2 regions of the Paraburkholderia sp. SSBN10T genome follow, and region 1 is predicted to be linked to the other one. Evidence: riboswitches for the same ligand, from Rfam matches in the RefSeq annotation. Region 1 holds a riboswitch; the other holds the start of a gene.
The links. A riboswitch is a leader RNA that binds a small molecule or an ion and turns the genes downstream of it on or off. The one in region 1 is predicted to bind FMN.
Positions count from the first base shown of each region.

Region 2: another riboswitch for FMN. It lies ahead of AC1ECK_RS31000 (6,7-dimethyl-8-ribityllumazine synthase); the one in region 1 lies ahead of ribB (3,4-dihydroxy-2-butanone-4-phosphate synthase).

Region 1 is NZ_JBWQQI010000040.1:37,346-44,657, reverse strand. It holds gene AC1ECK_RS35885 (MIP/aquaporin family protein) at 1-625, shown strand, start outside; gene AC1ECK_RS35880 (HAD family hydrolase) at 746-1,432, shown strand; gene ribB (3,4-dihydroxy-2-butanone-4-phosphate synthase) at 1,553-2,272, opposite strand; FMN riboswitch at 2,416-2,588, opposite strand; gene AC1ECK_RS35870 (helix-turn-helix domain-containing protein) at 2,691-3,362, opposite strand; gene AC1ECK_RS35865 (SHOCT domain-containing protein) at 3,526-3,867, shown strand; gene AC1ECK_RS35860 (hypothetical protein) at 3,951-4,574, shown strand; gene AC1ECK_RS35855 (MFS transporter) at 4,772-5,947, opposite strand; gene AC1ECK_RS35850 (LysR family transcriptional regulator) at 6,073-7,044, shown strand; gene miaB (tRNA (N6-isopentenyl adenosine(37)-C2)-methylthiotransferase MiaB) at 7,186-7,312, shown strand, end outside.
Region 2 is NZ_JBWQQI010000027.1:40,670-47,981, reverse strand. It holds gene AC1ECK_RS31025 (amidohydrolase family protein) at 56-949, shown strand; gene AC1ECK_RS31020 (HpcH/HpaI aldolase family protein) at 946-1,803, shown strand; gene AC1ECK_RS31015 (acetolactate synthase large subunit) at 1,804-3,354, shown strand; gene AC1ECK_RS31010 (type 2 periplasmic-binding domain-containing protein) at 3,382-4,278, shown strand; gene AC1ECK_RS31005 (MFS transporter) at 4,427-5,737, shown strand; FMN riboswitch at 5,889-6,045, shown strand; gene AC1ECK_RS31000 (6,7-dimethyl-8-ribityllumazine synthase) at 6,115-6,633, shown strand; gene AC1ECK_RS30995 (DeoR/GlpR family DNA-binding transcription regulator) at 6,695-7,312, opposite strand, start outside.

The sequences.
Region 1 (7,312 bases):
CCGCACCAAAGGCAAGGGCGCCGACCTGATCGTCATCGTGATGGGCTGGGCGATGGCGGTCTTCGTTGCAGTCTTCATCACGGCGTCGTTCAGCGGCGCGCACCTGAACCCGGTGGTGACGATCAGCCTCGCGCTGGCCGGCAAGTTCGCCTGGAGCAAGGTGGCCGGCTATATCGCGGCGCAGATGCTGGGCGGCATGGCAGGCGCGGGCCTCGTGTGGATGGCATACCGCCAGCACTTCGAGAAGGAAACGGATGCCGACATCAAGCTGGCCACGTTCTGCACAGCGCCGGCGATTCGCAGCGCCCCGCATAACTTCCTGACCGAAATGATCTGTACGTTCGTACTGATTCTCGGCGTGCTGTATCTGGCTTCGCCGCAAGTCGGCCTGGGCGCGCTGGATGCCCTGCCGGTCGGCCTGCTGGTACTCGGTATCGGCATTTCGCTCGGCGGTCCGACAGGCTACGCGATGAGCCCGGCGCGCGATTTGTCGCCGCGTCTGATGCACGCGCTGCTGCCGATCCCCGGCAAGCGCGACAGCGACTGGCGCTATGCATGGGTGCCGGTGCTGGGCCCGCTCGCCGGCGGTGCGGCGGCTGCGTGGCTGTACCTGCATATGCATTGAGATTAAGTAAGCCGGACGGGGGCGAACGGCTCGCGCAGACGGCAACAAAGCACGTATCATGATGCTTTCAGTTTGCGCACGGACCGAAAGGTCCGCGCTCCTCTCGCTCCCTGTTCCGGCATGCTCGATCATCTTATCTGTGACTGCGACGGCGTTCTCGTCGACAGCGAAGTTATCGCTGACCACGTACTCCTTGAAACCCTGTCGGCCAGCTTCCCCGGCCTCGACTTCACCAGCGTCGTGAAAACGGCGTTCGGCCAGCAGACCTCACGCTTTCTCGAAGGTATCGAGGCGTCGTTCGGCATTACCCTGCCGGAGAATTTTCTGGAAACCGTCGAGCACAACGTCGAACTGGCGCTGGGCTCAAAGCTCAGTGCCGTAGGCGGCGTGCGCGACGCGCTGCAACGCGTGTCGCTGCCGGCGGCAGTCGTATCGAATAGCCGCATGCAGCGCGTGCAGGCTTCAGTGCGGCGGGCGGGGTTGCAGCAGGTGTTCGGCGAACGCGTTTTCAGCGCCGAGCAGGTGTCCCGGCCCAAGCCTTACCCCGACGTGTATCTGTTCGCCGCACAGCAACTGGGCGTGGAGCCGGCCAGGTGCCTGGTGGTCGAAGACAGCGTTGCCGGGCTGAGCGCGGCGCGGGCCGCCGGCATGAAGACCATCGCTTTCGTCGGCGCGAGTCATATTCCGGATGGATATGCAGATGCGCTGCGCAAGATGGGCATGACACGAATCATGCAGCATATGGATGAACTGCCGGCGCTGGTCGAAGCAGGCGTGCGCGGCGAGTTCGCGGACGTGCAGTCGTAGGAGACAGCGGGATGGTGCGAGGCGATGTCGCGTCCCGCGGTACGTCCCTCTGCGTAAAGTAAAAAAACCCGCGCTGACCAGGCGCGGGTTTTTTGTGTGTGCGGCGGATTGTGCCGCCGATCAGACCTCGTCTGCGCAGCACTCGCGCGCCGCAGCCAGCGCTTCACGGAACTCCACCAGTTCGGCAATCGTCAGCATCGGCAGATTGTGTTGCGCCGCGAAGCGCTCCACGTCCGCGCCGCGCGTCATCGTGCCGTCCGGATTCATCAATTCGCATAGCACGCCAGCAGGCTTCAGGCCGGCGAGGATTGCCAGATCCACCGTGCCTTCCGTGTGACCGCGCCGCGCCAGCACGCCGCCAGGCATCGCGCGCAGCGGGAACACGTGGCCAGGACTGACGATATCGGCCGGCTTCGCCGTATCGGCGATCGCAGCGCGAATCGTGGTCACGCGGTCGGCCGCGGAGACGCCGGTGCTCACGCCTTCACGCGCTTCGATCGACACCGTGAACGCCGTGCCATGGCGGCTCTCGTTGTTGACGGCCATCGGCGGCAGTTCGAGCGCACGAATCTTCTCGTCGGGCAAACACAGGCAGACGATGCCGCTGCATTCGCGGATCAGCAGCGCCATCGTCTCGTTGGTGAGGCGCTCGGCAGAGACGATCAGGTCGGCTTCGTTCTCGCGGTCGTGGTCGTCCTGCAGGACGACGGCGCGGCCATCGCGCATAGCCTGCAAGGCAGCGGCGATGCGCGGCGGGACCGGTTCGGTGGCAAGCAGGGGAAGATCGGCGAAGACGTTTTCGGCAATCGTCGAAGGAGCAGGAAAAGTAGCAAAGGACATTTGAAACGCTCTCGCAAAAGTTGGGCGAAAAACGTTTCAGGGCATTGCAAACAGGCAGCACTCGCCCCGCCGGACGTTCCAATGGAACGCCCACGCTCCGCTCATGTCATCGAGCAGCGCAACGGGGACCGACATGACTATCTGCACATCTTCTTCCATCCGGACTATGACCGTCGGCTCTGGCATCGCACCAGATCTGCTGACCCCACGTCGTTGGAGACATCGACGACACGGGCGCTCGCGGGCTCGCCGGCAAGCGCGATTGCGCTGCCGGCATACCGCCGGTGGGGAATTTCACCCCGCCCTGAAGACGCACTGATTGCCGGGATTTCCGGCAGGGGAAGCATACAACAGCCGCGCCCGCTCTGCAGCGCAGCAGCCATCGATTAGAACGACGTCTCGCTAGCAGGCGCTCAGGCTACCGCGCCGCATCGTGGTGCGGCACGTCCCAGCGCGGCGGCGTTTCAGCATTCAGCGTGACGCGAAACGCGCGCGCCTCGGTGTCGCCGGGATTGCGCAGGCTATGCGGCTGATCGGCGTCGAACACGATTGCGTCGCCGGTGGCAAGCAACTGGCGCTGCTCGTGCACGCTGACTTCGAGCGTACCCTCGCTCACCACCAGATTGACCGTCGTGCCCGGCGCGCGCCGCACACCCGGCTCGGTATGGAGCGGCGCGATGCGCAATTCATGGAATTCAGCGCTCACTGGTTCCGCATCGGGATACAGCGGCCGCGCGGAATAACGGCCGTTCGAACTGACGAGACGCGTCGCCCGGTCGGCGGGCAGATGCTCGAAGCCGTTGTTGGCATGGCGGCGCAAGAACGCGGCGACCGAGACCTTCAGGGCCGCCGCGACCTTACACAGCACCTTGATCGACGGCACGCTGCGGGCCGACTCGATCTGCGCCAGCATGGCGCGCGAGACGCCCGAAGCGCGGGCCAGCGCATCGAGCGAAAGCTGCCGTTCGGCCCGCAAACGGGCGAGATTGACACCGACCAGATGTTCCAGCGCATCGAACGGTTCCGCGGCCCGCGGCCCGTCGTGAGCATCGAGCGCATCATCGCGAACCAGCGCAAGCGGTGAATTCATGAGAACCTCCAGAAGCACCGCCGGATGGCGGGCAAAGGGTTAGTGGAGGCAAGATAGCATCGCGATTCGCTGCGCCCAACGAAGTTATCTTCACACTGAAATCTGTTCTGCTCTCATAGACTACTATGATCGTCTGAACCGACAAAAAACATCCGGGGCCACGATGAACAAGCCGCTACTTCTGCTGACGGTGCTTCTGGCTGGGTGCGCCAGCACCGCCGACATCGATACCAGCAAGGCCGAGCCGGACTGCGCCCACTCATGCAGCGCGAACTACTCCGAGTGCCTGGGCAAGTTCACGTTCTTTCCGATTGAAGCGCAGCACCAGTGCACGGATGCCATGAAACTCTGCGTTCAGGCTTGCCCGGCCAGAGGAACCGCCGCCACGTCTCCCACACCGGATGCATCGCAGCGGCTGGCGAATCTGGACGACCTGTATAAGCGCGGTCTGATCACCAAAGACGAGTACGATGCCAAGCGCGCCGAAATCCTGAAAGGCCTATAGGTCCCGCAGTCGTATGCGTGAGAAGGTGACGCAGCTATGGCAGTGCTGCATTGGTCCGCTGCAAAAATCAAAGGGTGTCGCACATGACCGATCCAATCGCAGTAACGATTTCAGTCCTTGCACTTGCCGTCTCGACGGGAACGGCTTGGATGACTCTTATTCGCCAGGGTACGGTGGAGATGACACGCCCTACCCAGATTTTCTTTGGCGCTGACAGTTCTCGCTGGGGAGACCTTCACATATCGCCCAAGGTGTATCTGCGGGCATTACTGTTCGCCACGTCGAAGCGGGGCCGGGTGGTGGAAAACATGCACATTGCCGTTTCTCGCAGCGACACTCAGCAGGCGTTCAATATCTGGGTGTATGGACAACAGGAAAAGCTGGTGAGAGGCAGCGGTCTATTCGTGGGTGAAACCGGCGTTGAGGCCAATCATCATTTCTTGCTACCACCTAACGCTAGCCTGTTTGAGTTTGCTGCGGGCCGGTACAAGCTCGACGTGTTTGCGCGCGTGCTTGGCGACAACCAACAGAAACTGCTGTTTTCCGAAGCGCTGGAAGTAACCGAGGAGCTTGCACGGGAAATGCGCGAACACGGTGCGGGTTTGTACTTTGATTGGGAGCCTGACTCGTCCCGATACATAAGCCACATAGAGCAACACCCCGACAGGCCGAAACAGTGGGACTTGAGTACCTTTGCTCGCCAGTAGCCTGGCAACTAGATGTCAGTTTCCGGCGAACAGCCAGGCTGATGCTGGGTGTTGGCAAACTGTTGGCAAATCGACACTTCACGCACCCACAAAAAGCCGGAAACCCTTTATCTATGGGCCTTCTGCCTCCGCAATGCTGATACCACACTGTTATCAGCATTGCGGAGGACGATTTCGGCAAAGCTTGTGCCGAATTTTCATATGGCTTCGCCGCTGATCGCACGGTTGCCGGCCGGCGCATCCATGCGCGCCGCCAGCCACGTCAACAGCAGCGCCGCGATGGAAACCGCCGCGGCGACCCACGGCAGTGCGTCGAGCCCCAAACCGTGGCCGATGGCCAGACCGCCGAGCCACGCGCCACCCGCGTTACCCAGGTTGAACGCGCCGATGTTCAACGTCGAGGCCAGATTCGGCGCCGCGGTCGCCTTTTCGACCACGCGCATCTGCAGCGGCGGCACGGTCGCGAACGCAGCGATTCCCCACACGAAAATCGTCACTGCCGCGGCCACCTGCGAATGACTGGTGCGGGTGAAAATCGCCATCACCACGGCGAGCGCCAGCAGAATCCCCATCAGCGACGGCATCAGCGCGCGGTCCGCAAGCTTGCCGCCGATCGTGTTGCCGACCGTCAGCCCCACGCCGAACAGCACCAGAACCAGCGTGACGCCGCGCGGCGAGAAGCCGCTCACCTGCTCGAGAATCGGCGCAATGTAGGTGAACACGACGAACACGCCGCCGAAGCCGACAATCGTCATCGCCAGCGCCATCCACACCTGCGGGTCCTTCAGGACGCGCACCTCGTGCATCAGACCCGCCGGTCCCGTGTCGTGCCGGTTCGGCACCAGCGCCGCAACGCCCGCTAGCGATATCACGCCGAGTGCGGCGACGACCCAGAACGCCATGCGCCAACCGAACTGCTGACCGATGAAGGTGCCGAACGGCACGCCCAGCACATTGGCGAGCGTGAGGCCGGTGAACATCAGCGCAATCGCACTGGCGCGCTTTTCCTGCGGCACGAGCGAAGCCGCCACCACCGCGCCGATGCCGAAGAACGAGCCGTGCGCGAACGACGTCACGACACGCGCAATCATCAGCACCGAGTAGTCCGAGGCCACCGCGCACAACACGTTGCCGACGATAAACACGCCCATCAGCAACTGCAGCGCGAGCTTGCGCGGCATCTTGCTGGTCACCACGGCGAGCAGCGGCGCGCCAACCGCGACGCCGAGCGCATAACCGCTCACGAGCAAGCCGGCAGACGGAATCGAGACCGCCAGATCACGCGCCACCTCGGGCAGCAAACCCATGATCACGAACTCGGTCGTGCCGATGGCAAACGCGCTGATCGCCAGCGCAAGAAGGGGAATAGGCATCGCAGGACTCCGGATTTCATGCCGGCCGGGGAATTTCGGTAAGCGGATTGTCCGTGGCGCCCGTCAATTTGAGAATTGGCGTAGCATTTGAATCATTTTCAAATTGTTTCGAATAATCGATGGCGATGGATAACCTCGGCGACATCCGCCTGTTCGTCGAAGCGGCGCAATTGGGCAGCCTCTCGGCGGCGGGCCGCAAGCTCGGCCTGACGCCGGCCGCGGCCAGCGCCCGTCTGACGAAACTCGAAACCGGCCTGAAGGCGCGTCTGTTCGAGCGCACCACCCGCCAGTTGCGGCTCACCGACGAAGGGCGTCTCTACCTCAACTGCTGCCGCCAGGCGCTGAAAGCGCTCGACGACGCCGAGGCTCTGCTGCAGGCGGGGCAGAACGTGGTGCGCGGCAAGGTGCGGATTTCCGCGACCTCGGATTTCGGGCGCAACCTGCTGATGCACTGGCTCGACGAGTTCAACGAGCAGTATCCCGAGGTGACCTTCGCGCTGACCTTGTCGGATTCGCTGTCGAACCTGGTGCAGGAAGACATCGATCTCGCGATCCGCTTCGGCGTGCCGCAGGACAGCTCGCTGATCGCCCGGCCGCTGGCGCCGAACCGGCGCGTGCTGTGCGCCGCGCCGGAGTACCTCGCGAAGCACGGCGAGCCCAGGGACCCGCTCGATCTGGCGCGATTTGACTGCATCGTGCTCGGCACGGCATCCGGCCCGGTCAACGAATGGCGCTTCACGCGCGGCGACGAGATCCAGCACTACACGGTGCCGCTCGATACCGCCCGCGAGACCAACGACGGCGCGGTCGCCCGCGAATGGGCGCTGCGCGGCTACGGGATCGTGGTGAAGTCGATGTGGGACGTGGAAGCGGACCTGCGCTCGGACGGCCTGAAGGTCCTGCTGCCCGACTGGCGCTATCCGGACGCGCCGCTGCACGCGCTGTACCACCGCAACCGCTTCATGGCCCCGCGCGTGAGGGTGCTGCTGGACTTTCTGAGCGAGCGTTTCGCCCAGGTGTCGGACGAGCTGGAAGGCCTGCTCGGCCTGCCGCAACTGCGTCCGCATAAAAAATCCGTATCCGGTGAAGGGCTATAATGTTTGACTACGCTGAGAACATGCTGCGAGGCGCCCCCAAGGCTTCGTCCGGCCCCGCGCCGCGCCCGGCCCGCACGCGTTTTCGCCTCTCTTCACCCTTAACGACGCCCCCAGATTAATCACTGCGACCGGCGAAATTCGATGATCAAGAAAGTTTATGTAAAGACCTACGGCTGCCAGATGAACGAGTACGATTCCGACAAAATGGTCGACGTACTCGGTGCGGCCGAAGGCCTCGTCAAGACCGACACCCCGGAAGACGCGGACG
Region 2 (7,312 bases), on a different contig from region 1:
GTCGGCGCCGGCCGAATGCAATGAATCAAGTATAGAGACAGGCACTGAGACACTCATGACTTCCCCAATTGTTGATATTCACCCACACATCATCTCCGACGACGAGAACCGCTATCCGCCGGCGCCCCTGTTCGGCAAGCGTTCGGACTGGTCGAAGGAACGTCCGACCACGGTCGAGACGCTGATCGGGTCGATGGACGCCGCGGGCGTGGCCAGGGCCGCTGTGGTGCATTCGTCGACCACCTACGGCTTCGACAACAGCTACGTGGTGGACGGTTGCGCGAAGTATGCGGACCGCCTGGTCGCAGTCGGTTCGGTCGACGTGCTCCAGCCGGACGCGCCGCAGCGTATCCGCGAATGGGTGGTTCAGGGCCTTGCCGGTCTGCGTCTGTTCACGGGCGGCAGCACGAAAGAATTCGACCCGAGCGAACTCGACGATCCGCGTTCGTTCCCGGCGTGGGAACTGTGCGGCGAACTCGGCCTGCCGATGTGCATCCAGACGGGGCCGATCGGTCTGCCGCAAGTCACGGCGCTCGCGAAACGCTTCCCGACGGTTGCGATCATCCTCGATCACCTGGGCCGGCCGGAAGTGGCGGACGGTGTACCGTATGCAGCCGCAAGGAGCCTGTTCGACCTGGCGCCGTTCGGGAACATCTATCTGAAGCTGACGCCGCGCATCTTCGGCGACGTGAAGAAGGAGAAGGCGAGCGCCGGGACGTTCTTCCCGCGTGTGGTGGAAGCGTTTGGTGCGCAACGGATGGCATGGGGATCGAACTATCCCACCTCGCCGGGCACGCTCGCAGAGATTCTCGCCACCGCTCAGGCAGGGCTGGCATGCCTGAGCGAAGAAGACCGCGCGTGGGTCTTCGGCAAGACTGCGCAGAAACTGTATCCGGCATTGGGTTCCGGACGAGATTCAGTGTTCAAGGACAAGAGAGAACTGGCATGAGCGATACCCGCCTTAACAGCATCATTCGCGCGTTGGAATCGGGCAAGCCCGCGTTCGCAGCGTTTTCCAAACTGGACAAGCAGAACGCCATCGAGATGAGCGACGCGCCGTATGACGGGCTCATCTTCGAGATGGAACACAACCCGTACGACGTGACGGCACTGGGCGACGCGCTGCAATACATGCTTAGCCGCAAGCAGATCGCCGAGTCCGGTTCGGTGGCGCCGCGCGTCACGCCGATTGCCCGTATCCCGGCCAACGGTGCTGAGATGAACCAGTCGTTTGCGAAACAGGTGCTCGATCGCGGCGCCTATGGCGTGATCTGGCCGCACGTGTCGACGGTGGAGCAGGCTTATAACGCCGTCGCATCGTGCCGCTATGCCCGGCCCAAGGATGCACCGCTGTATGAACCGAAGGGCATCCGTGGCGATGGGCCCGCCAATGCGGCGCGCTACTGGGGCTTGAGTATGGCCGACTACTACCGGAAGGCCGACGTGTGGCCGCTCGCACCCGAAGGAGAAATCCTCGTGGGCCTGATGTGCGAAAGCACCGAGGCGATCGAAAACCTCGACGACATTCTTGCGAATGTGCCGGGCATCGGCTTCATCCTGATCGGTGAAGGCGACCTCAGTCAGCAACTCGGCTATCCGCGTCAGTACGAGCACCCGGTGGTAGTCGATGCAATGCGTCAGATCGTCGAGACGTGTCACAAGCACAACGTGGTGGTCGGCAATCCGCACGTCAACGCGAAGAACCACAAGCGTCTGCTCGACGAAGGTTATCGTTTCCTGATCTCGGCTCCGCTGAAGAGCTACGGAGTGGTCGGCATGGCGCGCGAGATGGCGGGGTATTGAATGAACGGAGCTGAAAGCCTGGTTGCGACATTGGTCGATCAGGGCGTCGACATCTGCTTTGCCAACCCCGGCACGTCGGAAATGCACTTTCTGGCGGCACTCGAAAACCCGAAGATGCGCAGCGTGCTGTGTCTCTTCGAAGGGGTGGCGACGGGTGCGGCGGACGGCTGGTATCGGATGAAGGACAAGCCGGCCTCCACCTTGCTCCACCTCGGGCCGGGTTTGGCAAACGGGCTGGCGAACATCCATAACGCGAAGCGTGCGTCGTCGGGGATGGTCAACATCATCGGCGAACATTCAGCCTCGCACCTCAAGTACGATCCGCCGCTGAGCTCGGACATCGAAGCCATCGCACGTCCGCTGAGCCATTGGGTTCGCCGCGCGGAATCGGCGGACACGATTGCGTGGGATGCGTCGAGGGCGGTGGCGAAGGCGTCCGAACACCCCGGCCAGATCGCGACGCTGATTCTTCCGGGCAATACGTCGTGGCAACAGGCGGGCGCGCCGATCGTTCCGCCGCGCACAGAAACTTCGCGCAAGGCGCCGGATGCAGCGCGGATCGAACACGTGGCGCGTGTGCTGCGCTCAGGCGAACCCACGCTGATCATTCTCGCCAACAAGGCGACGCGTGGCGCTGCGCTGGAACGTGCAGGCAAGGTCGCAGCGGCAACGGGCGCGCGGCTGGGCTCACAGTTCTTCTCCGCGCGCATCGAACGCGGCGCAGGACGTGTGCCCATCGAGCGGATTCCGTATGCAGTGCCGCTTGCCCGTGAATTCCTCAAGGACTTCAGGCATATCGTCACGGTTGAGACCGTCGAGCCAGTCGCTTTCTTCAGCTATCCTGACAAGCCGAGCCTGCTGAAGCAGGAAGGCACGCTGGTGCATACGCTCGTTGAAGCGGACGAAGACAGCGCACTCGCGTTCGACATGCTGCTGGACGCGCTGGGTGCGCTCGGCGCAATCAGCACCGCACGGAAGCAGGAGCGCATCGAGACGCCCGTGCCGACTGGTGCGCTCAATCCGCTCAGCATCGCGTATGCGCTGGCTGCTGCGTTGCCGGAGGACTGCATTCTCGTGGACGAGTCGTTGACCACCGGCCGCGAGACGATGGGCTACACCAGGGATGCGGCGCCGCACGATCTGATCAACAACATGGGCGGCTCGATCGGCTACGCGACGCCGGTGGCAACGGGTGCCGCGCTGGCCTGTCCGGACCGGCGCGTGTTCTGCATGGTCGGCGACGGCAGCGCGATGTACACGATCCAGTCGCTGTGGACCCAGGCTCGCGAGAACCTGAACATCACGACGATCATCTTCGCCAACAACAGCTACGCAATCCTCAAGGCCGAGTACGCCAACATGGGCGCCGGCACGCCGGGCGAGCGCGCGTTGTCGATGATCGACATCGATCGTCCGCGGATCGACTGGCTCGCGATGGCGAAGAGCATGGGCGTGCCCGCCGTGGCCGTCGATACCGCAGAGGGCTTCCATAAGGCCATGGTCGACTCGACCCGCGAACCGGGGCCGAGTCTGATCGAGGTCAGGCTGTAAATCTATTCAAGGGTAAGGAAAGACACCATGACATCGACGATCACTGAGGTGCCCGTATTGCGCACCAATCTGGCGGACTATCCGGTCACCAAAGCGATGAAGGACGGACGCGTGAGCTCGGACCTCGTCAAGCTCGACTATTGCGGCCCGACCCCGGCACATAACGGCTTCAAGGCGATGGTCCGCGAAAACAGGTTCGATGCGGGCGAACTGGCGATCGTGACGTTCCTGCAGGCCAAGGCCTATGGCAAACCCTACGTGCTGCTGCCGACGCCGATCTCGGGCCGCTTCCAGCATCATTGCGCGGGCTACAACATCGACTTCGGCCATCTGGACCCGAAGGACATCGAAGGCAAGAGAGTGGGCGTGCGCACCTATACGCAAACCACGGCGCTGTGGATCCGCGGTATCCTGCGTCACGAATACGATGTCGATCTCGACAAGGTCACGTGGATGACGCTCGGCGACGGCCACCTCGCCGAGTACAGCGATCCGGGCAACTGCGAGCGCCTGCCCGCCGGTTCGTCGATCCCGCAGATGATGCTCGAAGGTGCGCTGAGTGCAGCACTGCTCGGTGAAGACATGCCGAAAGACCCGCGGGTGCGCACGCTTGTTCCCGATGCGCAGGCCGCAGCCAAAGACTGGTTTGCGCGCGAAGGCGTGGTGCCGATCAACCACATGTTCGTCGTGCATCAGGACGTGTCGAAGCAGCACCCGGAAGTGGTCCGCGAGCTGTACCGGATGATCGTCGAAAGCCGCGCGCTGACCGAAGGCGGCGTGCCGGCCGTGTTTCCGCCGATCGGGCTGGAAGCGAACCGCAAGGGCATCCAGCTCGCCATCGACTGGGCGCTGGATCAGAAGATCATCGCGCGGCGGCTATCTGTCGACGAGCTGTTCGACGACGTGACCGGCAGCCTCGGGTGAGTGATGAAAGATGGTGAGTGAGGGCCACCGGGGTTGAACCCACCGCGCTTGGAGGTGGCTCCGGCAATCACCTCACCATTATGCGAAGATAAAAGCGAAGCGCAGAAGAGCGCTCGGAAACGGAGAGAATAATAACGGAGATGAACGGATGGAGACAACTCGACTGAGCCGGCCGTCCCGCGAGAATCGCTGGAGCATTCTCGTGCTGCTTGCGCTCGGGTTGATGATCTCGTTTGTGGATCGCGCGAGCATGTCGGCAGCGCTCGCGGATCACCATTTCGTGCATGAATTTGCGCTGACGCATGTCGAGCGAGGCTGGCTCGGCTCTGCCGTCTTCTGGTCCTACGCTTTGCTTCAGTTGCCGATGGGCTGGCTGGTTGATCGCTACGGCGTCAAATGGCCTTACGCAATCTGCTTTGCGCTTTGGTGCGTGGCGGCAGCCGCCACGGGCATGGTCGGCACGCTCTCCGCGTTGATCCTCGTGCGCCTGATGATTGGCGCCGCTGAAGCCGTAGTGGTTCCCGCAACATACCGTTACCTCGCCAATAACTTCAAGGAAACCCAGAAAGGCACGGCGCTCGGGATTTATTCGATCGGCGGCAAGATGGGACCGGCGCTGGGTGCACCGATTGCGGCCTGGCTGATCGTCACGAGTTCATGGAAGGTGATGTTCATTGCCACTGGCCTCGTCGGGCTGATCTGGCTGATACCCTGGTTGCGGATGCTGCGGAACGATTTCCCGTCCGGCGCTGAGCTCATAGTTGCGAAGGAACGGGCGGCCTCGGTGCCGCTTGGCAATCTGTTGTCGAGCCCGGTGGTATGGGGCGGATTAATCACCAATTTCTGCTACAGCTATTTTTCGTTTTACTGCATGACCTGGATGCCGGCCTATCTGGTCGAACAGCGTGGTCTTTCGCTGAAGCAGTCAGGGCTCTATACCTTCGTAAGCTTCGCCGGCATTGCGATCGTGGCGGTGCTTGCGGGATGGGCGGCAGACCGGCTGATCGCGCGTGGCCACGATGCTGTGGTCGTGCGCAAGTCCTTTATCGTGGCAGGGTTTGTGGGTGGCACGACCGTCTTGCTTGGAGCCTATGCGCGCTCGCCGCAAATGGCCTTGTTCTGGAATGTGATGTCACTGTCGCTGCTGGGCCTCGTGACGGCAAATAACCTGGCGCTGGTCAAACTCACCCTGATCCCCAAGCCGGCAGTCGGTCTGAACACGGGCTTGCAGCAGGTAGCGACCAGTCTGGCAGGCGGGATCTCGGCTAGCCTGTCGGGCTGGCTGCTCCATTTGAGTGGCAGTTACACGCTACCCATGCTGGCCATTTTCGGGTTTCTCATGCTGGGGGCGGCCAGTGCGGTCGTGTTACTGCGGCGGAAATGGGCGCCGAAAGTTAATGGTCGCGGAACTGAACGGGGGGCGGCAGAGGAACTGGCGGCGGGTTCCCCCGGACATTAGTACGGTTCTCATCGTTCTAAAGAAATCAGCCCGTGCGGCGGGTCGCGCCACCGACTCTTCGCCGTTACAGCGGCACTGCCCCAGGATTTTGAGCCAGTTCACACGCAAAACCGGATCGTGATAGATTCCCGGCTGCGGCACTCAGTGCCGCACACGTTCTCTGGGCGGGGTGCAATTCCCCACCGGCGGTAATCGCGTCACAGACGCGTAGCCCGCGAGCGCTTGCCGCGTCTTTGGATGCGGCAAGGTCAGCAGACCCGGTGTGATTCCGGGGCCGACGGTCATAGTCCGGATGAGAGAGAGCGGGGATGCTGTTCGCGCTTACGCGCGACTTGGCCCCTGTGCGCCCTTTTTACTTTCACACAGGAGATTGCCAAGTGGCCCCTAGCTATCCTCAGTCCGCCTCACCCGCTCGTCGCATCGCCTTCATCCAGGCCTGCTGGCATAAAGACATCGTCGACCAGTGCCGGACCTCGTTCGTCGCGGAGCTTGCGCGCGCCGGATATGCCGAAGCGGATTGCGATTTCTTCGAAGTCGCCGGTGCGTTCGAAATCCCGCTGCAGGCAAAAATCCTCGCGAAAAGCGGTCTATATGCGGCGGTGGTCGGCGCCGGACTGGTTGTCGACGGCGGCATCTACCGTCATGAGTTCGTCGCCCAAGCCGTGATCTCAGGGCTGATGCAGGTGCAGCTCGAAACCGAAACGCCGGTACTTTCAGCGGTGCTGACACCGCATCACTTTCACGGCTCTAGCGAACATGTGCAGTTCTTCCGCGAGCATTTCGTCGTGAAGGGCGCGGAAGCGGCGCGCGCATGCGTCGACACGATCGCCAGGATCGCGGCGCTGCACGATGCGGCGCGTTCGGGTGCGGCTGCATCGGTGGCCCAGGCTGCCTGACGCATCGATAAAGCCGGCGCTTCAACAGCGCCGGCGGCGCGCTTTTACTTTTCGCTGCGACCTAGTGGTCGTCGGCAAAGATGATTTCGATGCCTTTGCCCGCGAGCCAATCCACGTAATCCTGCGAGAGGCCGCGGTCGGTCACGACCGTATGCACGCGGTCCATGGCGCCGAACGTCGCAAACTCGCGCCGCCCGAATTTCTGCGAATCGGCCAGCAGATAGACGTGCCTTGCCGCACCGATCATGCCGTGTTTTACGTGCAGATCGATGAAGTCCGGATAGGAAATGCCGACGTCCTTTGAGACACCGCCGGCGGCCAGAAAGAGCTTGTCGACGAACATGCCTTCAAAGAACGCCGACGCTTTTTCACCCGATACGGCAATCGTCTCCGGCTTGAACTGCCCGCCGGTCAGCATCACGCGGTTCGTCGGATCGTTGCCGAGCATCATGGCGATGTTCAACGCGTTCGTCACGATGCGCAGGTGCTGATGGCCGACCAGATTCTTCGCCAGCTCGGTGGTGGTCGCGCCGCAGTCGAGAATCACCGAATCGCCGCTTGCCACGAGGCTCGCCGCTTTGGCGCCGATCCACACCTTCGCGGCGGTGGGTTGCAGATGGCTCATGCCCGTGCCGTCGAACATATACGACAGCGTTTTCAGACGCACAAGGCCGTGCAC